Regions from separate parts of the Shewanella sp. QJM3NY_23 genome, predicted to be linked through region 2. Evidence: predicted binding sites of a transcription regulator. Region 2 holds the regulator's gene; each other region holds the start of a gene.

Region 1 (5,449 bases), 1.6 Mb from region 2:
AGACCGCTACATCAAAATGCTCAATTTTGCAGGCTTGATTTTGATAAAACTAGATGTCATTTCTATCATTTTTTATTTATAAACAGTCGGTTATATTGGGCTGATTGCGCCTAAGTTGTAATTTGAACCGGAACATTATCGAGCAGCTAGATAATAAGCTGTTAGCACTATGAGAGGCCATATTGAAAATTGTACGACCAGTAGAACCAAGTATTTATTATCAAGCAGAAGCGTTTCATATTGCAGCGATTACCCTACATGAAGCAGCAGCGATGATTCATCGCGGTGCCCCTTTTATCGTAAATGCCAGTTTCGCACTAGAGTTATATCTAAAAGCTTTTGATGGAAAGACCGTTTTCAAAGCCCCCTCTGAGTATTGTGAAGGCGTTGTTCAATACGAAGAGGTCGTAAGTAAAGGTGGTGAGCATGGACATCACCTGTCTAGTCTATTTATTAGTTTGGCACAAGAATACAAAGACAAAATCAAGCTTCAGCTCAGTGAAATAGGCTTTTCACTATCAGCACAAGCATTTTTTGAAAAATACAACAATCACTTCGTTTCTTGGCGCTATGGCTTCGAGGGTAATAGAAGTAGTTATGTGGCAAATGAGGTGTTGATGATGCTCTCTGCTCTCCAAAAAGTTGGCAAGGGGTATGTATAGTGCTAACAAGCAAATGAACTGGGACGTTTACTCGTGGCGCATTTTTTCAAAGAAACGTTGTGATTGAGGCGTTTCAATCAGTTTGGGCTAGTAAACGCCCGTTATTCGAACGTTATGTTTCTGAAAGGGGAATTATGGATATTAATCGTATTGCTCAGATAATCTGCTCTGTGGCTGAGAGTGAAAATAGAGAACTATCTGATATAGAACAGGGTATATTTCATATGCCTGAATTAGCTTTTGCATATGAATGCGGTAAGGCGATTGTCAAAGAGTCAAAGAATATCTTTGGTGAAACAAAAGTTGAATGGTATAGGGAATACGATCTTAAAAATGGCGGACCCACCGATTTAGTTTTTAAATTGGATTCTGGTTATACAATAGCGATTGAATTTAAGTTGCGAGATACAACTACAGCCTATCAAAATGACATTGAAAAACTTGGTCGAATCAAAGAAAAAAAGTGTATTCGATTATTTTGCGCTTTAGTTGACGTATTTAACTATCAATTACCTGACGATGGTCGCCAAGCGCATATTGAATGTCTACCAAATTATCAAGTAAAGTCACTTCATAAAGTAACGTTCGATACTAAACAAAATAGATATGTTAAACCTGTATCTTGTGTAGCGTGCGTTTGGGAAGTTGGTGAGTCGTTGTAGGGCGAAACATAACAAATAAGGATAGGCCGCGCGCAGCTGCGTCCTTATCCCGAGTGTTGAACAAGCCCGAGCTTACTTGAAGTGATACCTTTGTATAGTAAATAGCGGCGCGAGAGTTCACGCTGGTTTAGGTCCGGATCTTAAATGACACTTTAGGCTAACCGTAACTATCCCTTAGCAACGCTAGCCAATTAGTTTTTTATAAGCAACTCAATATTTTCAATACCTTAATCACCTCGTATGCTTCACTTCTAGATATCTCATGCTGCAAAATTTTGCTGCCTAACCGCTTATAGACATTAGCCTCTGACTAAGCTTTGATTGAGCATGAAACCAGGAGGTTTTATGCCGCTCTCTCGCTAAACTCAAACGTGTATCTAAGACCCCTTATTATTGTTGTAGCCGTGCCGTTTACCGTGCCTTTGTGGGCGTGTTCTTACACTTTAATGCGGCGTTATATGGTTTAGGATTAAGGCGTCCCCATCCAATTTTAAGATGCACCAAAAGATATGGCTTTTTGTTATTTTAGTGGTGAAGCCGATGTGATTACTGCGTCTTGTGTTCGTGGCTTAAGGTGTATAGCATGGCTCATTTTTTAAATTAACTAATTCTAAATTAACTGAGGATTTACAATGAGCCTGATACTCTATGGTGTGCCGCTGTCGCCATTTGTGCGTAAAGTACGTTTGTGCTTGGCGGAAAAGGCGTTGGATTATCAATTAGAGATAATTTCGCCGTTTGATCAGCCGTCTTGGTATAAAGAGATAAACCCACTCAACCGTATTCCAGCGATTAAAGTGGGAGATTTCACTTTGGCCGATTCGAGCGTGATCTGCCAATATCTCGAAGATCAGTATCCACAAGCGTTGAGCTTACTGGGTGATAATGCTGAGCAAAATGCGTGCGTGCGCTGGTTAGCTAAATATGCCGATGACGAACTAGCACCTCTGACAACCTTTAGTGTGTTTGCGCAGCGTGTTCTCAGTAAAAGTATGGGGAAAGAGTGTGACGAAGCTGCAGTACAGTTAACACTGACAGAAAAATTGCCTGCTCATTTCGATTACCTTGAGCAACAGTTAGCGGGTAGCGATTATTTTGTCGCAGGAAAGCTCACCTTAGCGGATCTGGCTTTCAGTTGTCAGATGGTTAATATGGAGCACGCTGGCGAGACGATAGATGCGACGCGTTGGCCATATTTAAGTGCTTTATATTTACGGGTTAAGGCGCGCGCATCGATGCAAGCCATGTTACCCGGCGAGCAAAGTATTATTGCAAAAATAACGGCATAGGTTTGGTGTAGATCCAGTTTTGTTGATGAAAACTGAGATTAAACTGACTTAACTGCGGTGAATACTAAGCTCTATAAATACTGGCCTATAAATACTAAGGCCTATAAATTAGTCGCATGCAGTCAATCGTCACATAAAACGCTGCGACGCATGAGTGGCTGTTCAGATGTGATGAATGAGTAATGGTCCAATGAGACATAGATTGATTAGATGACGACTGATTAGTAAAAGTCGCCAACCTATAATGGGTTGGCGGCTTTTTTATAAGGCACACAAACTTGATATAACGTTGCAGACATTAAAAGAGAGGGTTGCATAAAAGTGCTTGTTACATTAATGAACAGCTTTGCATAAAAAGCCATTTAACCCAAGTCGTTCATCACAAAAACTGAGCAGGCTACATGCCAGTATTGCCCATTGCCGCGTTAAAAATAGCCTGATTAGTTTTAACATTACTTAAGTATTGCCGTGATTAATCGTGGCTTAATAGGTCAAGTGACAACTGGGTAGATTATTCTTTTCTAAGTAGTTTTGGTGGTACTCTTCGGCGCGGTGAAACGCCATCGCTGGCACGATTTCTGTGACAATTTGGCGCATCCCCCATTTTCCACTTCGCGCTAAGGCAAGTTTCGATTGCTCTGCAGCCGCTTTTTGTTGCTGATCATAAAAAAAGATCGCGCTGCGATATTGATGACCTATGTCACCGCCTTGCATGTTGAGCATGGTCGGGTTGTGATTAGACCAAAATACGGCTAAAAGTTGTTGGTAACTGACTTGGTGTTCGTCATATTCAATCTGAACCACTTCAGCGTGACCGCTATTGCCTTGTTTGACTTGTTCGTAAGTGGTGCGCTTATCGTCACCGCCCATGTAACCACAGGTTGCCGCTGTCACCCCTTCAATTTGTCTGAAAAAGTACTCTACACCCCAAAAACAACCAGCACCAAATGTGGCTATAGCCATCTGTACACCTCATGACTTTTAATTGATATATGCCTATTAGCAGGTAAGGATGAAATTCTCAGTATCACCCTGCAACCACTGTAGACGTCTAGATGGCTTTATTGTGTGATGGCTTTAATGAGAATGCAAGTTTAATTTACCGGTTACTGAGTTATTGTGTGGTGACAAATGGCTGTCTGATCCGTTAAATGGTACTATCAGCCCTTGATAAACATAATACTAATAAATCCAAGGAGTCATGCCTATTACAGCAGATCAACATGGTCTGTAAGGTATGAATAATGTAAGGAGTTTTGTGTGCAACAAGCACTAAATTTGTCGAATGACTTTTTGCAATTTACCCTCGCAAATCCAAAATCTATCCCAGAGCCGTTTACCTTTACCATAGGCGAACACACCCGCGTACATATTTGGGATACCGGGGTGATAGCATTTGAGCCGTTGTCTAGCGGCGATGCACCAGTCAAAAATATTGTATTGTCCAGTGCCATACACGGTAATGAAACCGCACCCATTGAACTGTGTAACACGCTGATCACTCAGTTACTCTGCGGCCAACTCATCACGCAGCAAAGGTTACTTTTCTTAATCGGTAATCCTGCGGCTATTTTAAATGGCACCCGTTTTGTCGAAGAAAACCTCAACCGGCTTTTTAGTGGGGCACACTCCAGTGGGCAAGGGCTTATCAATGCCGAGCGTGTGAGAGCCAAGAAGCTTGAGCGTTATGTCGATCGCTTTTTTACTGGCGGTCAGCCTAACTCGCCGCGATATCACTATGACTTACACACGGCTATTCGTGGCTCCAAGCATGAAAAATTTGCCATTTATCCCTATCGTCAAGGTGCGCCTTATAGTGGTGAACAACTGATGTTTTTAGCCGCTTGTGGTATTAAGACGGTGTTATTTCACCACGAGCCAACCACCACCTTTAGTTACTTTTCTGCTCATAATTATCAAGCCCATGCTTTTACTATCGAACTTGGCAAGGTTATGCCGATGGGTCAAAATGATATGACACGCTTTATTGCGTTAAAAACAATGTTAATTCAATTGATTAAAGGTGAGCCTTTGGCATTGCCCGCATTTGATAACACTCAGCTTAACCTTTACCAAGTTAATCGCTCTATTAATAAGCGTTATGACGATTTTGAATTTACGTTTACCAATGACGTGGAGAACTTTACCGCGTTTCCTAAAGGTTATGTACTGGCAAAAGAGGGCGGTGCAGAGATTAAGGTTGATGCTGCATTAGAGTCTATCGTGTTTCCTAATGCCAATGTGCCCGTCGGGCAAAGAACCGTGCTCTGTTTGGTGCCCGCAGAGGGCTATCAGGTTAGTTAAGGCCACGCTCGACAGGATTGTAAAGCTAAATATACAACAATGTTAGATGCTAGTTAGTTCCTTTAAACATGTTGGGCTTGATAGGTAGTTTACGTTAACGTAATTTGAACCTCACGTGTGAAGATAATACAGGCCAGAGATTGAGTGTTATGCTCAATCGCTAGCAAATAAATAACAAGAAAACTCAGCTGATAAGAGAATAGTATGAGCAACACTAAGAGCACGACAGAAACTGTCCATAGGGTCAGCTTTCTTGATAAGGATTCGCTGTCAATCCCGATTTTAAAGATCCTTCAAGCAGACGGCACCACGTTTGAAGAAGCAGTATTACCTGTGATTGACCAAGCATTAGCTGAAAAAATTCATGACACTTGTGTATTCACCCGAGTACTCGACGAACGCATGCTAGGCGCACAGCGTCAAGGACGCATCAGCTTCTATATGACCTGCACCGGAGAAGAAGCGTCTATCGTTGGCAGTGTCGCGGCGCTCGATGATGAAGATGTTATCTTAGCGCAATACCGTGAGCATG
Region 2 (5,449 bases):
CCAGCTCTGCAAGGCCAGACGCCGATGACCAGTAGGCCAAGGGAGCCAGTCCTGCCTTAGCAAAACACTCTAATAATTGAGGCAGCTCGGCATTAAAGCTTAAGCTAAACAACGACACGCTAGGTAGACTAGTAACGACGGGCGCGCTAGCCGATAAGCTCTTAGGCGCAATAAGCGTAAAATCGGTATGGGGCGCATAACTCGAGCGCACCGCTAGGCTCACGTTAGTGTCAAACAGTGGCTGTAAGGTACGGTTATGCAGTACCGGCGAACCAAGATGGGCTAAGCGATTAGCCTCGGTTAATGACATGCTTTTGAGCAGGCGTGCATCGTTAATGCGATTGGGATCGGCATTAAACACCCCTTCCACATCGGTCCAAATGGTCACCCGTTCAATATTGGCGAGGCTGGCCAGCAAGGTGGCGCTAAAGTCTGAACCATTACGGCCCAGCAACAGGGTATCGCCCTTATCATTAGCACAGATAAAACCGGTGATCACTAGGCGTTCATTAGGGTGAGCATTCAGCATCGCCTGCACTTTTTGCTTTGATTGCCCTATGCGAATTTGCGGTACCGCCCCTTCATCGGCCACTAATAAAGTGCGCGCATCCACATCGACTGCCCCGACGCCTGATTCACGCAGCAGCGCGGCAAGTAAACGCGATGACCAGCGCTCGCCAAAACTAACCACTTGATTGCGTTGGTAATCCGTTAAATCGGCAAGAGAAAGTAATGTGCTGAGTTGGGATTTATCGGTCGATAGACGCTCGCGCAAGCTGCGCGCCTGTTCGTTAGATAACAGTTGCTCGATCAGATTTTGCTGGTAACTGATCAACACTTGCAACTCTTCTTGCCACAACAGACCGGACTCGGTTAGCTCAAGTAATTTATATAAAAAATTAGTACTCTTGCCCGCAGCAGAAACCACGATGAGATCATCGCTATGGCCATGGGTGAGTAATATATGAGCGACACGGCGGTAACAATCTGCATCCGCTAAACTAGAACCGCCAAATTTATGCAAATGACATCGTGTCATTTTTTGCTCCTCAATACCTTTAACAACTTACCGCGATAGCCGCATCTAAACCCGCTTGAATATCTGCCACCAGATCGTCACCATCTTCAATCCCAACAGATAAACGAATAAGGGTATCTTTCACCCCTGCCTCTAAACGAGCCGCTGGCTCCATCGCTCTGTGGGTCATGGTAGCAGGAACCGCCACTAAGCTCTCTACTCCACCCAAGCTTTCGGCTAAAGAGAAGTATTCTAACGCATTTAAAAAGGCAATAAGCTCTGCTTCGCCACCTTTTAACTCAAAACTGAGCATGGCACCAAAACCTTTTTGCTGTTTTAACGCGATCTCATGGCCTGGATGGCCCGCCAAACCAGGATAATAGACCTTATCAACGGCGCGATGACGGGTTAGCAAAGCCAACACCTGCTGTGCGTTGGCTTGATGCTGACGCATTCTCACCGCAATTGTTCTTAAGCCGCGTAGGGTCAAATAGCTATCGAAGGCTGAGCCGGTTAACCCTAAGGTATTAGACCACCAATGTAACAGCTCACCCACTTCAGCATCTTTAGCGACAACCGCGCCGCCGACCACATCGCTATGCCCGTTGATATATTTAGTCGTTGAGTGGATCACTATGTCAGCGCCGAGCAACAGAGGTTGTTGCAAGATAGGCGATAAAAAGGTGTTATCGACTACCACTAGCGCCCCCACTTCATGGCTCTGGCTCGCAATCGCTGCGATATCGACCACGCGCAGTAATGGGTTCGAAGGGGTTTCTAACCAGACCATTTTAGGTTGGCGAGCAATAACGTCTGCCAAAGCAGCGGCATTCGTTTGGTCAACCACTGCCAGTTTAAATGCCCCTTTCTTGGCGAGGTGGGTAAATAGTCGATAGCTGCCGCCATAGCAATCGTGCGGCACCACGAGTAGATCATCGGGCCCCAGTAAATTGGTTACTAAGGTGATGGCCGCCATGCCAGTGCATGTCACTATGCCTGCCGCCCCACGTTCCAGCTCCGCTATGGCGTCAGCCAAAATACAGCGAGTCGGATTACCCGAGCGGCTATAATCAAAATCTCTCGGTTGTTGATGGCCATCAAAGGAGTAATTGGTCGACAAATAGATGGGCGGTACAACGGCACCATATTGGGTATCGGATTCTATCCCCCCACGCACAGCTGCCGTGGCTAATTTACGCTCAGTCATCTTTTACTCCTAAAGTTAAATCGGCGGCAGTCATCTATACTTTATAGATGTCTGGACGTCTAAATGTACCTAAGGCAAGCGGTAGCGTCAACATATTTAGACGTTTAGACGTCCAAACATGTAGAAATCTATTTGCAATTAACAAAAATTAGAGGCAATAATTTGACTGTACCCGGTAAGGGTATAAAATCTGCCCCGAATTTGAGAATTAACAGGTGAGTCAATGACTGAGTGGAATGGCGATTATATCAGCCCCTATGCTGAACATGGTAAGAAGAATGAGCAAGTGAAAAAAATCACTGTCTCTATTCCCCTCAAGGTGCTTAAGATTTTAACCGACGAACGCACTCGTCGTCAGGTGAATAACTTACGCCACGCTACAAACAGCGAATTGCTTTGTGAAGCTTTTTTGCATGCTTATACTGGCCAACCTTTACCCCATGATGATGACTTGTCAAAAGACAAACCCGACAGTATTCCAGCCGAAGTGAAAAAGCTGATGACTGAGATGGGCATCGAATGGGAAGACGTCGAGTAAATCGACTTTACCTATCCTGTTTTGCTAAAGAGGGATCGCACTGCGATCCCTCCTCTTTATCACGTCTAAACACACTGCAACCCCTGGTGGTATAGTGCCTGAACTTATGATTGATCCCATGATCCTTGGCCTAGCGTCGCTGATCATCTTTATTGGCGCCCTAACCCAAAGCCTGATCGGTTTTGGCTTAGCCGTTGTCGCCTCGCCGTTACTCTATCTCGTCGACCCAAGCCTAGTGCCCGCACCTGTCATTATGATGGGCTTTTCTATCGCCTTACTCACCCTGCTAAGAGAGAGGCGCGCACTGGAATTTAACGGCTTACAATATGCTTTACTGGGGCGTATCCCTGGCGGAATATTAGGCGCAACCTTATTATTGCTAGCACCACAACCAGTATTGGGATTAGCCATTGCAATCATTGTGGCTCTAGCCGTGGTTCTGAGCCTATTCAAGCTACGTCTCCCCATAAATCGCAGTAATCTTTTTATGGCGGGCATATTGTCGGGGATCTTTGGTAATATCGCTGCCATTGGTGAACCGCCAATGGCTATTTTACTCTCGGGAAAAGACGCCAAACAGTTTCGCGCAGCCTTGTCAGCCTTCTTCATCTTTAGCTCAATGATCGCCTTAATCATTTTGGCTTTCAGTGGATTACTCACACTGCGTCATCTGTATCTTTCAATGCTATTGCTACCATCGGTCCTGCTAGGCTTTGTAGTTGCTAATCGTATTGTCGGCGGCATCGACAAACAAAAAACCCAACGCCTTACCCTGATATTGTGCAGTACAAGTGCGCTGATCTTAGCGGTAAAATCGATTATAGAACTAACGTAACGACCTCAAATAGGTGTCCGTAAAAGGGAATAAAAATCAGCAAACAAGATAATCACTAAAAATGATATGAGGTTCGGATCACGCCCCCAATGGCATCATCACTGCCAAACAGCCCGGTTAAGTCCAGATTAAAGGTGCGACCAATACTAAAGCCTGTACCAACCGAATACAGGTCGATTGCGGTATTGTTTAAATTGTGGCGATAACCCACACGTAACGCCAACCAATCCGTGGTTTTTAGCTCCCCTGCGAAGCGCCAATATTGTGTACTAACCACTTCATCGAAACCTTGATGAGCATTCAAATCGATATCACTTGTTAGGGTAAGTGCAGCCCAATCATAAGCCACCCCAGCAGTATATAAAGGCTCAACTCGATAAGTAAATTGCCGCCCTAATGACTCTACACTCTGTTGTTTTGGGTCGATTAAATTGCGTCCAGACAAGCCAACGGTTAGCCCATTAAAAGGCTTAATTACCACACCAACATCAAGATTAAATACCGTATCATCATTACGATAGGGGGAATCATTACCACTATCAAAAGTCACGTTATTCGCATTAACTACATAATTGTAAGTGTCGATACGCTGTATTTTGGGCGAGAGCCCAACCGATATTGGCATGTTGACAATTGATAGAGGAAAACTCAATACAACGCCAACATCAGACACTCCCCCCGACACCAACGCCCCGAGAGAGCCTAACTCTGAAACATTTGCAGGATTGTTAACATCAAAATGGTCTAAATTGCTTTGAATCGCATCTGCAACACCTACCGCCTCGATATAAGTCTTATGAAACAGTGTCATTGGCATCTGCACCGTCGGCAAGACAATCGATGTACCTTGTGTCGCAGAGGTTCTCTCTGCTTGCGGCGATGCAATCCCCCGCGCCTCTTTAGTCGCATCTAACACTGACAAGACAGGATGATTGAAGAGATCTCCATGTTGATGACTTACGGCAACGTGTGAACTGTTTAAGGCAGAGTTATGTACACCATCATATTGCTGCTCGGCAAAGGAAAACCTAGTGAGACTCATCAGCGTGATTAACACTATTATGCTAAGGCACTTCATTCCCTTTTCTCCCCCCTCCGAATAATGGTCATTTTAAGCGTGTTGAAAGATTAGTACGCTCGATTGTTAAAGATAGTTCATTTCTTAAGTGCTAGATGATATGGCAAGTAAAAATACTGATATTTAGCCCGTATTTAACCTTTACTCCCCCAGCCTCTGCTGCGTAAATATGCTCGATAATCCACTATGGCTGATAAGATCAAAATACTGCCCATCGCGACGTATTTCCCAAAAATAACGCCCCCTTTCGACGACAATCACAGCGTTAGCGATAACAAGTTCATTAACATTACAGCCATTATTTAGCAGATGTTTAACTACTAAAGTGTGATTCACCTCCACCAGTAATTGATAGCCAACACCTCATCCCCGCAAAAACAACAAACAACAAAAGGCTTTTAATACAAAAACTTAAATCACATCAATTAGATTAATATCAATGATATTTTTATCAATTAGATTTTTATTGTAAAGGTGATCAACCTCAAACTCACATCTCGACTCCTTTAGTAAACTTTTTAACAACAAACACCCGCTTTGTTTAATAAAAAATCACCACGGGTGGTGATTAAGGAAAGATGATGAAAAACATAGTAAAAATTGCAACGTGCATCATGTTCACATTCTCGTTAGGCGCCCAAGTTTATGCCGTAGATGGCGGTAACCCGAAAAAAGGTAAACACCTCTACAAGAAAGAGTGTAAAGCCTGCCATAGCAAAGGCGATGCGGGCGGTGAAATCACTCCGATGAGTAAAACCATGAGCCAGTGGGAT
Region 3 (5,449 bases), 1.4 Mb from region 2:
ATGGATCGAGATAACCACCGTCATCTCTAAGCTACGCAGTAGCTCTAAGATCTGTATTTGATAACGGATATCTAAATGATTAGTGGGCTCATCGAGGATCAACAGCTTGGGCTTTTGCACTATGGCGCGGGCGATTAACGCCCGTTGTTTCTCGCCGCCAGAAAGTTGCTCATACCCTTGGTCGGCCAACGCGGTTAAACCTACTGTGGCTAAGGCGCGGCGCACATCGTGCTTGTCTTGGTCGCTGGTGAGCGAAAACGCCCCCTTATGGGGCGTCAACCCTAGCGCCACCAGCTGCGCCGTGGTCATGTCAAAATGGTGCGGCGTGTCTTGCAGCACCACCGCCACTTGCTGGGCAAAGGATCGCGCCGAAAAGTCGCCCACCGCTCGGCCAAATAAGGTGATATCCCCTTGGCTTGGGGTCAAATAACGATATAGACAGCGCAGTAAGGTGGATTTACCGGCGCCATTAGGGCCGATGATCCCCAGCATTTGGCCTTGGGGCAGTTCGACACTGACATCAGCCAAAATGGCGCGCTCGCCCGCGTGCCAACTAAGGTGTTGGGCAGATAACGCCATAGGGATTGACGTCACAGGCTCATCATCCAAGCCGCAAAGTAATAGGGTAAAGTGTGTTGCGACCGCGCAGGTGTCGACCTGCCGCTGCCAAGCGGGGCTAACGCCCCAAGTCGGTTGTTCATCTTTAGCTCCCTCAAGTCACCCGCTTGAGTCATTAGGCTATAGCGTAAGGCAGGTATCCTGACTTGTGGTTGCAGACAAGGCCAATTGCCTTACTCAACACACTCACAGTTGCGGGCACAGTTTGGGCTGATGACCTTAGGTCACTCCCCAATTCCCTATTAAGTTTGAGTTACTCGACCCACGTTAAGTGAGTCGCTGCTCAACACCTTACGCTCGGCGTCATCTGTATGCTAGACACCTAAAATTGTTGGCTATTATGCGGTATTTCCCCTAAGAGGCAAACCACCTTTTGTATTTGCCGCGCTGGTTGACGACAAACGCTGATAACTAACGCGCACTGAGCTTAGGCATTAACCCAAATGTAAGCGCCAATAGCCTTTACCATCGTTATCGACCAAGTGGCTTAACTTAACCACACTGGCATAATCGAGACTTAACTGGGTATAGAAGCCCACTTCGCCGCGGATCCCCAGCGCCAGCCCCATCAAATGGCGGATAACCCCACCATGGGTGACAAGCAGCAGGGTTTTGCCACTGTGTCTATGTAACACTTGCTCGATACAGGTCTCGACCCGCTGCTCAAAGACATCTAGCGGCTCACTGCCTGGCAATGGCGCCCGCCAAGGATCTTGCCAGTAGGCGTTAAGCGCCTCGCTATGCTCAGCAAACAAGGTATCAAGCGCCTCACCGTCCCAGCGGCCAAAATCAATCTCCATCAAACCCGCTTCAACTGAGTAAGGTAACTGCTGTTTATTGGCATAATACTCGGCAAACACTTGGCAGCGGCTTAAGGGGGAGCTCACCAGCGCATCTATCGTCTCGGGTAATTTAGTCGCACTGGCCAGTTGCATCTGGGCAAATCCCAGCTCACTCAAAGGCAGGTCGCTTCGGCCTCGCAGCACATTACCGCCCTCGCACTGACCATGGCGCATTAAATAAAAAATCGTTTGTGTCATTGGCTTACCTTGATATTTGTCATGCCGTGGCAGCATACGCCGAGACGGCGCGCCAATGCAATATGGGTCACACTGCCCCGCGGCTGCAATTGCGCCAAAACAAACATCACCCACAGGCTAAGCGACAGCCTATAAGCCACTGGGCTAACGAGGGGGAAAACTGATACTCTTTTGACTTGCCCTAAGCCTAATAAGTCGCTTACTATAGCAATTGCTATAGACGTCTATACGTTTATACATCTAAAAATAATAGCAGGGTGATCACACCCTCGTCGCACTGCATCGGCAGTAGTGAACATGCATCGAGTAGGATATAGGTAGAATTTTATGGCGACCCGACCCCCTGTTACCCCAATAAGACAGATAACAGCGCAGATCACCGAGCAGCTCGAATCACGTATTTTAATCCTCGACGGTGCCATGGGCACCATGATCCAAGATCATAAGCTTGAGGAAGCCGCCTTTCGCGGCGAGCGTTTTAAAGACTGGCCCTGCGATGTCAAAGGTAATAACGATCTGCTGGTACTGACTCAGCCAGCCATTATCAAAGATATCCATAAACAGTACCTGCTCGCTGGCGCCGATATCATCGAGACCAATACCTTTAACGCCACTCGTATCGCCATGGCCGACTACGAGATGCAGGAGGTGTCTGTTGAAATTAACCTTGAAGGTGCACGCCTTGCCCGCGCCGCGGCCGATGAAGTCAGCGCAGAAACGGGGCGCGCGTGTTATGTTGCCGGGGTACTTGGCCCCACCAACCGCACCTGCTCGATTAGCCCAGATGTTAACGATCCCGGTTACCGTAATGTCAGCTTCGATGAGCTGGTCGATGCCTATATTGAGTCGATTGAGGCGCTGCTTAAAGGCGGCGCCGATATCATCATGGTGGAAACCATCTTCGATACCCTCAACGCCAAAGCCGCGTTGTTTGCTATAGAAACGGTATTTGAACAGCTTGAGCTGCGCGTGCCCATCATGATCTCAGGCACCATCACCGATGCCTCGGGCCGCACCCTCACAGGGCAAACCACCGAAGCTTTTTACAACTCGCTGCGCCACGTTAAGCCACTGTCGATTGGCCTTAACTGCGCCCTTGGCCCGCAAGAGCTACGCCCCTACGTGCAAGAGTTGTCAAAAATTGCCGAATGTTATGTGTCGGCGCACCCCAATGCGGGGCTGCCTAATGAGTTTGGTGGCTATGATGAAAGCCCCGAAGAGATGGCAAGCGTTATTGGTGAGTGGGCCCAAGAGGGCTTTTTAAACATTATTGGCGGCTGCTGTGGTAGTACACCGGCCCATATTAGCGCCATTCGCGAGGCGGTTATATCCCATGCGCCGCGAGCGCTGCCCGACATCCCAGTGGCTTGCCGCTTGTCGGGGCTTGAGCCACTGACCATAGATGCCAACTCGCTGTTTGTGAACGTGGGCGAGCGCACCAATGTCACCGGCTCGGCTGCCTTTTTACGGCTGATCAAAAATGGCGAATATGAAACCGCCCTCAGCGTCGCACGTGAGCAGGTAGAAAACGGCGCCCAGATCATCGACATCAACATGGATGAAGGCATGCTCGACGGCGTCGAGGTGATGCAGAAATTCCTTAACCTTATCGCCTCTGAGCCCGATATCAGCCGGGTGCCGATTATGATCGACTCCTCTAAATGGGAGGTGATAGAGGCAGGCCTTAAGTGCATTCAAGGCAAAGGCATAGTCAACTCCATCTCGTTGAAAGAGGGCGAAGCGCAATTTATTCACCACGCCAAATTGGTTAAACGTTATGGCGCCGCGGCCATCATCATGGCGTTCGATGAGCAAGGTCAGGCAGACACCAAGGCACGTAAGATCGAGATCTGTACCCGCGCCTATCGGGTGTTAGTCGATAAGGTGGGCTTCCCGCCAGAAGATATTATTTTCGACCCCAACATCTTTGCCATTGCTACCGGTATTGACGAGCATGACAACTACGCTGTCGACTTTATTGAAGCCACGCGTGAGATCAAACGCACCCTACCCCACGCGATGATCTCGGGCGGGGTATCGAACGTGTCGTTCTCATTCCGTGGTAACAACCCGGTGCGTGAGGCGATTCATGCCGTGTTCCTCTATCATGCGATTCAAGCGGGGATGGACATGGGTATCGTCAACGCGGGTCAGCTGGCGATTTATGACGATATCGACAGCGAGTTAAAAGCGCGCGTTGAAGCGGTAGTGCAAAACCTGCCCTGCCCAGTGGCAGATTCAAATAACACCGAGCAACTACTTGAGGTCGCCGAGAAGTTTCGCGGTGATGGCAGCCAAGTGGCTAAGAAAGAAGATTTAGAGTGGCGCAGCTGGGAGGTGAGCAAACGTCTTGCCCATGCCCTAGTGAAAGGCATTACCGACTTTATCGATGAAGACACCGAAGAAGCAAGACAGCAGGCGACTCGGCCACTGGATGTGATTGAAGGGCCGCTCATGGATGGCATGAACGTGGTCGGCGATCTCTTTGGTTCGGGCAAGATGTTTTTGCCCCAAGTGGTCAAATCGGCGCGAGTAATGAAAAAAGCGGTCGCCTACTTAAACCCCTATATCGAACTGGAAAAAGTCGAAGGTCAGTCTAACGGTAAAATCTTGATGGTCACTGTTAAAGGTGACGTGCACGATATCGGTAAGAACATCGTCGGCGTGGTGCTGGCCTGTAATGGCTATGAGGTGATCGATCTTGGGGTGATGGTCCCCGTTGAGAAGATCATCGAGGTCGCCAAGGCGGAAAATGTCGATATCATCGGCATGTCAGGCTTAATCACCCCGAGTCTCGATGAGATGGTGCACAACGTTAAAGCCTTCCATAAGGCGGGGCTTACTATCCCGTCGATCATTGGCGGCGCGACCTGCTCGAAAATTCATACCGCGGTTAAAATCGCGCCCCACGCCCCAACGGGCGCCATCTATATTGCCGACGCATCACGCGCCGTGCCTATGGTATCGAAACTTATCAGCAATGAGACGCGTCAAGCCACTATCGATGCCACCTATGATGAATATCAGATGATGCGCGACAAGCGTAACTCACAAGAAAAACGCAAACAGATCATCCCCATTGCCGCCGCGCGCGACAACCGCTGCCAGCACGATTGGGCCAATTACACCCCATTTGTCCCTAATCAACTAGGGCGTCAGGTGTTCGATGACTACCCATTGGAAGACTTAGTCGAGCGTATCGACTGGACCCCGTTTTTCCGTAGCTGGGAACTGCATGGCCATTTCCCGAAAATCTTGGACGACAAGGTGGTCGGTGAAGAAGCCCGTAAGCTATTCGCCGATGGCAAAGCCATGCTTAAGCAGATCATCGACGAAAAATGGCTTACCGCCAAAGCCGTTATCGGCCTGTTCCCTGCCAATACCGTTAACCATGACGACATTGAGCTCTACACCGACGAAACCCGCACAACAGTGGAGATGACGACCCACCACCTGCGGATGCAGATAGAGCGCGTAGGCAACGATAACTTTTGTTTGGCTGATTTTGTCGCCCCTAAAGACTCAGGCGTGGCCGACTACATGGGCGGTTTTGCCGTCACCGCAGGTCATGGTATCGACGAGCATATTGCCCGTTTCGAAGCCAACCACGATGACTACAACGCCATCATGCTCAAATGTTTAGCCGACCGTCTGGCCGAAGCCTTCGCCGAGCGCATGCATGAGCGAGTACGTAAAGAGTTTTGGGGCTACGCCGCCGATGAAGATCTCGATAACACGGCACTCATTCGCGAAAAATACAAAGGTATTCGCCCAGCACCGGGTTACCCCGC
Region 4 (5,449 bases), 1.4 Mb from region 2:
TAGAGATGATGGTGTGGTGTGCCTTAAGTGTATCGTGATTAACACCATAAACTATGGTGGCATCGACATCACTCGATGATGGATGGCTAATCAGCACTTGTTTGGCCCCTGCTTGCAGGTGCGTCTCACAGGCTTGCCTATCGATTAAGGCACCAGTGGCCTCATACACTATATCGATATCCAGCTCAGCCCAAGGCAATTGGCTGGCATCGCGTTGATGCAATAACTGAATACGGTCATCACCCACCGTCATAATATTATCGACCAATGACGTCGGGGTTTGAAAGCGACCATGAGTGGTATCATATTGGGTTAAGTGAAGCATGGCTTCAGGTTTAGCCAGTTCATTAATGGCGACAATTTGAATGCGGTCTCGCTTGCCCGACTCGTACAGGGCACGAAGAATTGAACGACCAATACGGCCATATCCATTGATAGCAACTTTGATCATTAAGCGCCTTGACTCCTCACTCTATCCCTGCTCGCATACTGTTGATGCGACAACGGCTTACCTGATATCAACACCAGATAAGCCGTCCCATCTGGCGTGAGCCATTAAGGTGCTCACGCCTCGACTCACACTAACGCTTAAAACAAGGCGTTAACGGTCGACACTACGTTATCGACGGTGAAGCCGAAGTATTTCATGAGTTCGCCGCCTGGCGCTGACTCACCGAAGGTGGTCATGCCCACTACTGCGCCGTCGAAACCAACATACTTATGCCAGAAATCAACGTGAGCCGCTTCGATAGCAACACGCTTAGTTACAGCGCGTGGCAATACTGACTCTTTGTACGCCGCATCTTGTGCATCAAACGCATTGGTCGATGGCATAGAAACCACACGTACCTGCTTACCTTGCTCAGTTAATGCAGCGGCAGAATCCAGTGCCAATTGCACTTCGCTACCTGTCGCAATCAAAATGACATCAGGTGTACCAGCACAATCACGCAGTACATAACCACCTTTAACCACGTTAGCTAACTGCTCATCGGTACGGGCTTGAGCGGGTAGGTTTTGACGGCTAAAGATAAGCGATGTTGGTGCATCACGGCGCTCGATAGCATTCTTCCACGAGACTGCCGTTTCGGCCGCATCACATGGACGCCATACCATCATGTTAGGGGTCATGCGCAGGTTAGCGAGCTGCTCAACAGGTTGGTGAGTCGGGCCATCTTCACCTTGACCGATAGAGTCATGGGTATAAACGAAGATGTTTTGAATGCCCATCAGCGCCGACATACGTACCGCATTACGGGCGTATTCCATAAACATCATGAAGGTCGCGCCGTAGTTGATGAAACCACCGTGCAACGAGATACCGTTCATGATGCCGCTCATACCAAATTCACGTACACCATAATAGATGTAGTTACCGGCAGCATCGTCTTGAATGCCTTTAGAACCAGACCAAAGCGTCAAGTTAGAACCCGCAAGGTCAGCTGAGCCACCAAGTAGCTCTGGCAACATAGCGCCAAAAGCACCAATGGCATTTTGTGACGCTTTACGGCTAGCAATGCCTTCGCCTTTCTCTTGGCATTCTTTAATGAAGGCTTGTGCTTTCGCTTCGAAATCGGCAGGCAATTCACCATCGATCACCCGGCGCTTATATTCTGCCGCCAATTCAGGGAATGCAGCTTCATACGCGGCCAGTTTTTCATTCCAAGCCGATTCGTTGCTGGCGCCCACGTCTTTAGCATCCCAACCCGCATAGACGTTATCTGGGATATCAAATGGCGCGTGTTCCCAACCAAGGAACTCACGTGCAGCGGCGATTTCGGCATCGCCTAGTGGCGCGCCGTGGCAGTCGTGGCTGCCAGATTTGTTTGGAGAACCAAAACCAATAATCGTTTTGCAGCAGATCATGGTTGGCTTGTCAGTGACTGACTTAGCTTCTTCTATTGCGCTGCGAATCGCTTCGCTATCATGGCCGTCCACATCGGCAATCACATGCCAGCCATAGGCTTCAAAACGCTTAGGTGTATCGTCGGTGAACCAGCCTTCAACATGGCCGTCGATAGAGATACCGTTGTCATCCCAAAATGCAATCAGCTTGCCTAAACCTAAGGTGCCCGCTAATGAACAAGCTTCGTGTGAGATGCCTTCCATCAAACAACCATCCCCTAAGAAACAGTAGGTGAAGTGGTCGACAATGTCGTGACCTGGACGGTTAAACTGCGCCGCCAAGGTTTTTTCCGCAATCGCCATACCAACCGCGTTACTGATACCCGCGCCTAGCGGCCCTGTGGTGGTTTCAACACCTGGAGTGTATCCGTATTCTGGGTGACCTGGGGTTTTAGAGTGAAGCTGGCGGAAGTTTTGCAGTTCTTCGATGGGAAGTGCGTAACCAGTAAGGTGCAGCAAAGAGTAAATCAGCATCGAGCCATGACCGTTAGATAAGATGAAGCGGTCGCGGTCAACCCAGTTTGGGTTAGTCGGGTTGTGCTTAAGGAAGTCATTCCAAAGCACTTCAGCGATATCCGCCATTCCCATTGGGGCACCTGGGTGACCTGAGTTGGCTTTTTGAACGGCATCCATACTTAACACACGGATAGCGTTTGCGAGTTCTTTACGAGATGACATGCTCTCTCCTGCTTATTATTGGGGATTTTGCGGGCAATTGTGGACGCATATTTTCCCCTACTAGGCGATGGGACGCAAATAAAATTCGCCAAATTACCCAGATTAACCCGATCTAAGCTGTAGAACCCGTAAATGCAGGCCCAAGGAGTAGAGCCGATGTGTCAATCTGGGTATATCCGTTAACGTGACATTTAGCGCTTGCACGTTTTTTACTCCATTTTGCAAACCCATTATTAACACTTAATAAGCATCTTTAAGCAAAATGCCTAACACTACGTCATGACTCGCAGCGTCTCATGCAATAACTGCGCGGCGATAGCGCAAAAAATCACGCCCTGTAAGTCGCGGGTAAAACCATAAAAAAACGATAAATAGATGATGAATTACAGCTTGTTACCTACAGGCATATCTTTACTGCCAGCCTGAGCAAGTCATGATTTACTGCGCTTTACCCCACAATTTTTATCGAAAGGGGTGTTATCTAGCGTGATTTCCACTAAAATAGCCGTCTAGATGTAGATACTTCTACAGAATCAAATTGTTTACAGACGAGATTTTCCATTATGGCAAAGCACTTGTTTACCTCTGAGTCGGTCTCAGAAGGTCATCCAGATAAAATCGCCGATCAAATTTCTGATGCGGTACTCGACGCGATCTTAGAGCAAGATCCTAAGGCGCGCGTGGCATGTGAAACTTACGTTAAAACCGGCATGGTCTTGGTGGGCGGTGAAGTGACCACCTCGGCTTGGGTTGATATCGAAGAGATCACCCGTAAAACCGTGCGTGAAATTGGCTATACCCACTCAGATATGGGCTTTGATGCCGATTCTTGTGCCGTACTTAATGCCATCGGTAAACAGTCGCCCGATATCAATCAAGGTGTTGATCGCGCCGATCCTAAAGAGCAAGGCGCTGGCGACCAAGGGTTAATGTTTGGTTACGCCAACAACGAAACCGACGTATTGATGCCAGCCCCGATCACTTACTCGCATAAGTTGGTTAAGCGTCAATCGGAAGTGCGTAAAGACAATACCCTACCTTGGTTACGTCCAGATGCGAAAAGTCAGGTCACTTTTGCCTATAACAGCGATGGCAGCATTGCTGGTATCGATGCGGTAGTCCTGTCTACTCAACACTGTGACAGCGTAAGCCAGCCAGATCTGATTGAAGGCGTGATGGAAACCATCATTAAGCCTGTGCTGCCCGCTAAGTGGTTAACCAAAGATACTAAGTACTTCATCAACCCAACAGGCCGTTTTGTGATTGGTGGTCCTGTCGGCGATTGTGGTCTAACGGGTCGTAAAATTATCGTCGATACTTACGGCGGAATGGCGCGTCACGGTGGTGGGGCTTTCTCTGGTAAGGATCCATCGAAAGTTGACCGCAGTGCAGCATACGCGGCGCGTTATGTGGCCAAGAACATCGTTGCCGCTGGCCTTGCCGATCGCTGTGAGATCCAAGTGTCTTACGCTATCGGTGTAGCTGAGCCTACCTCTATCAGTGTTGAAACTTTCGGTACTGGTAAAGTGTCTGAAGAGGTGTTGATTAAGCTGGTTCGTCAGCATTTCGACCTGCGCCCATACGGCCTAACCGAAATGTTAGATTTGGCTCGCCCAATCTATCAAGCCACTGCGGCTTACGGTCACTTTGGTCGTAACGAGTTCCCGTGGGAGCGCACCGATAAAGCCGACGCCCTTCGCGCCGACGCTAAGCTATAATCGCAGCAAGCTCATAAAAAACCGCCCATATGGCGGTTTTTTTGTGGCTGTTTTTGGTAGCAGTCTTTGTGACTGAATCTTGTCACAGCCTACGCACATTAATCGATGATAACCGACGGCTTGTCTGGCTTAGCATAGCTCAGTCGCCCTAATCGCTCGGTCGTATGATAGCAATCGAGACCCGATACGCAGACGGTATTTAAGCTTTCAATGTCAATACTGCCATCGGGCTTAAGCGCCACGTCATCGAGCCAAATATCGGTAATTCGGCCTATCACTAACAGAGTTTGGTTTAGTTCGATAGTTTGATAACTTTCTAACTTAACAGCATATTTTAATCGACTCTCGGCCACAAAGGGCGCCACCACTTGTGGTTGATGCAACGGGGTCAGCCCCACCTCATTAAATTCACACTGGCCGCTGTCGTAGCGCGCCGAAGTTTGATGCGCTTGCTGCCAAATATCGCTATTCACCTGATTAATGGTGTAACTGCCGGTGGCAATAATGTTAGCTAAGGTATCTCGCTGCACCGTATCTGGACGGCTAATAAACCCCACCAGCGCAGGATCGGCGCCTAAATGAAATACTGAGCTAATGATGGCCAAATTAGTGCGCCCCAAAGCGTCTTGGGTACCGATAAGGTTAGCGCTTTTAAACCCAGACAAACTATTGATTAACTGCGCGCGGTAACGGCACTCTAATTGGCTTAATGAATCATGACTAATATGCATTACAGAATATCTTCCTTGTTTACTTAGACTTGTTTACTTAAATTAGTTACCTAGATTGGTTATTTAGATTGGCGATAGACAACAATGGCTCAATAAAACCCTCACGCGATAAAACCCTAACGCTAAGTAATAACGGCCTTACCACGAAATAGTCGCCCCATTCCAATCGATAAAATAAGCTTGGGGTGATGGCGTAAGGCCGGAGCTAACCTTAAGCAGACGCTGGCTGACAAATTCGGTGGTAAAGAGTTTCTCTTTAGCGACATTGTGTTGAAATGGTTTGGATAGTTCGGTGTCGGTTGTCCCAGGGTGAAACGCCAACAAGGCGACATTCTTAGCCCGTCTGGCGTACTCCACTGCCGCCGTTTGCAACAACATATTCAGCGCAGCTTTTGAGGCGCGGTAGCTATACCAACC

Evidence for each region. Region 2 encodes MetJ, which represses methionine synthesis genes. Its sites were predicted from a motif close to TAGACGTCTAGACGTCTA; they were not measured.
Region 1: msrA (peptide-methionine (S)-S-oxide reductase MsrA) is a predicted target of MetJ. The motif match lies at 3,658-3,675, and genes of this name have one in related genera.
Region 3: metH (methionine synthase) is a predicted target of MetJ. The motif match lies at 1,876-1,893, and genes of this name have one in related genera.
Region 4: metK (methionine adenosyltransferase) is a predicted target of MetJ. The motif match lies at 3,086-3,103, and genes of this name have one in related genera.

The regions. Positions count from the first base shown of each region.
Region 1 is NZ_CM149657.1:2,079,929-2,085,377, reverse strand. It holds gene AC0VXX_RS09445 (hypothetical protein) at 183-662, shown strand; gene AC0VXX_RS09440 (hypothetical protein) at 722-1,324, shown strand; gene AC0VXX_RS09435 (glutathione S-transferase family protein) at 1,957-2,613, shown strand; gene msrA (peptide-methionine (S)-S-oxide reductase MsrA) at 3,097-3,576, opposite strand; gene astE (succinylglutamate desuccinylase) at 3,874-4,917, shown strand; gene AC0VXX_RS09420 (thiamine pyrophosphate-dependent dehydrogenase E1 component subunit alpha) at 5,122-5,449, shown strand, end outside.
Region 2 is NZ_CM149657.1:507,875-513,323, reverse strand. It holds gene AC0VXX_RS02445 (bifunctional aspartate kinase/homoserine dehydrogenase II) at 1-1,039, opposite strand, end outside; gene metB (cystathionine gamma-synthase) at 1,059-2,225, opposite strand; gene metJ (met regulon transcriptional regulator MetJ) at 2,449-2,763, shown strand; gene AC0VXX_RS02430 (sulfite exporter TauE/SafE family protein) at 2,870-3,598, shown strand; gene traF (conjugal transfer protein TraF) at 3,654-4,676, opposite strand; gene AC0VXX_RS02420 (c-type cytochrome) at 5,255-5,449, shown strand, end outside.
Region 3 is NZ_CM149657.1:3,223,722-3,229,170, forward strand. It holds gene AC0VXX_RS14320 (ABC transporter ATP-binding protein) at 1-579, opposite strand, end outside; cobalamin riboswitch at 733-903, opposite strand; gene AC0VXX_RS14325 (histidine phosphatase family protein) at 1,053-1,658, opposite strand; gene metH (methionine synthase) at 1,986-5,449, shown strand, end outside.
Region 4 is NZ_CM149657.1:3,186,769-3,192,217, forward strand. It holds gene epd (erythrose-4-phosphate dehydrogenase) at 1-451, opposite strand, end outside; gene tkt (transketolase) at 589-2,583, opposite strand; gene metK (methionine adenosyltransferase) at 3,147-4,301, shown strand; gene AC0VXX_RS14140 (flavin reductase family protein) at 4,400-5,032, opposite strand; gene AC0VXX_RS14145 (SDR family NAD(P)-dependent oxidoreductase) at 5,171-5,449, opposite strand, start outside.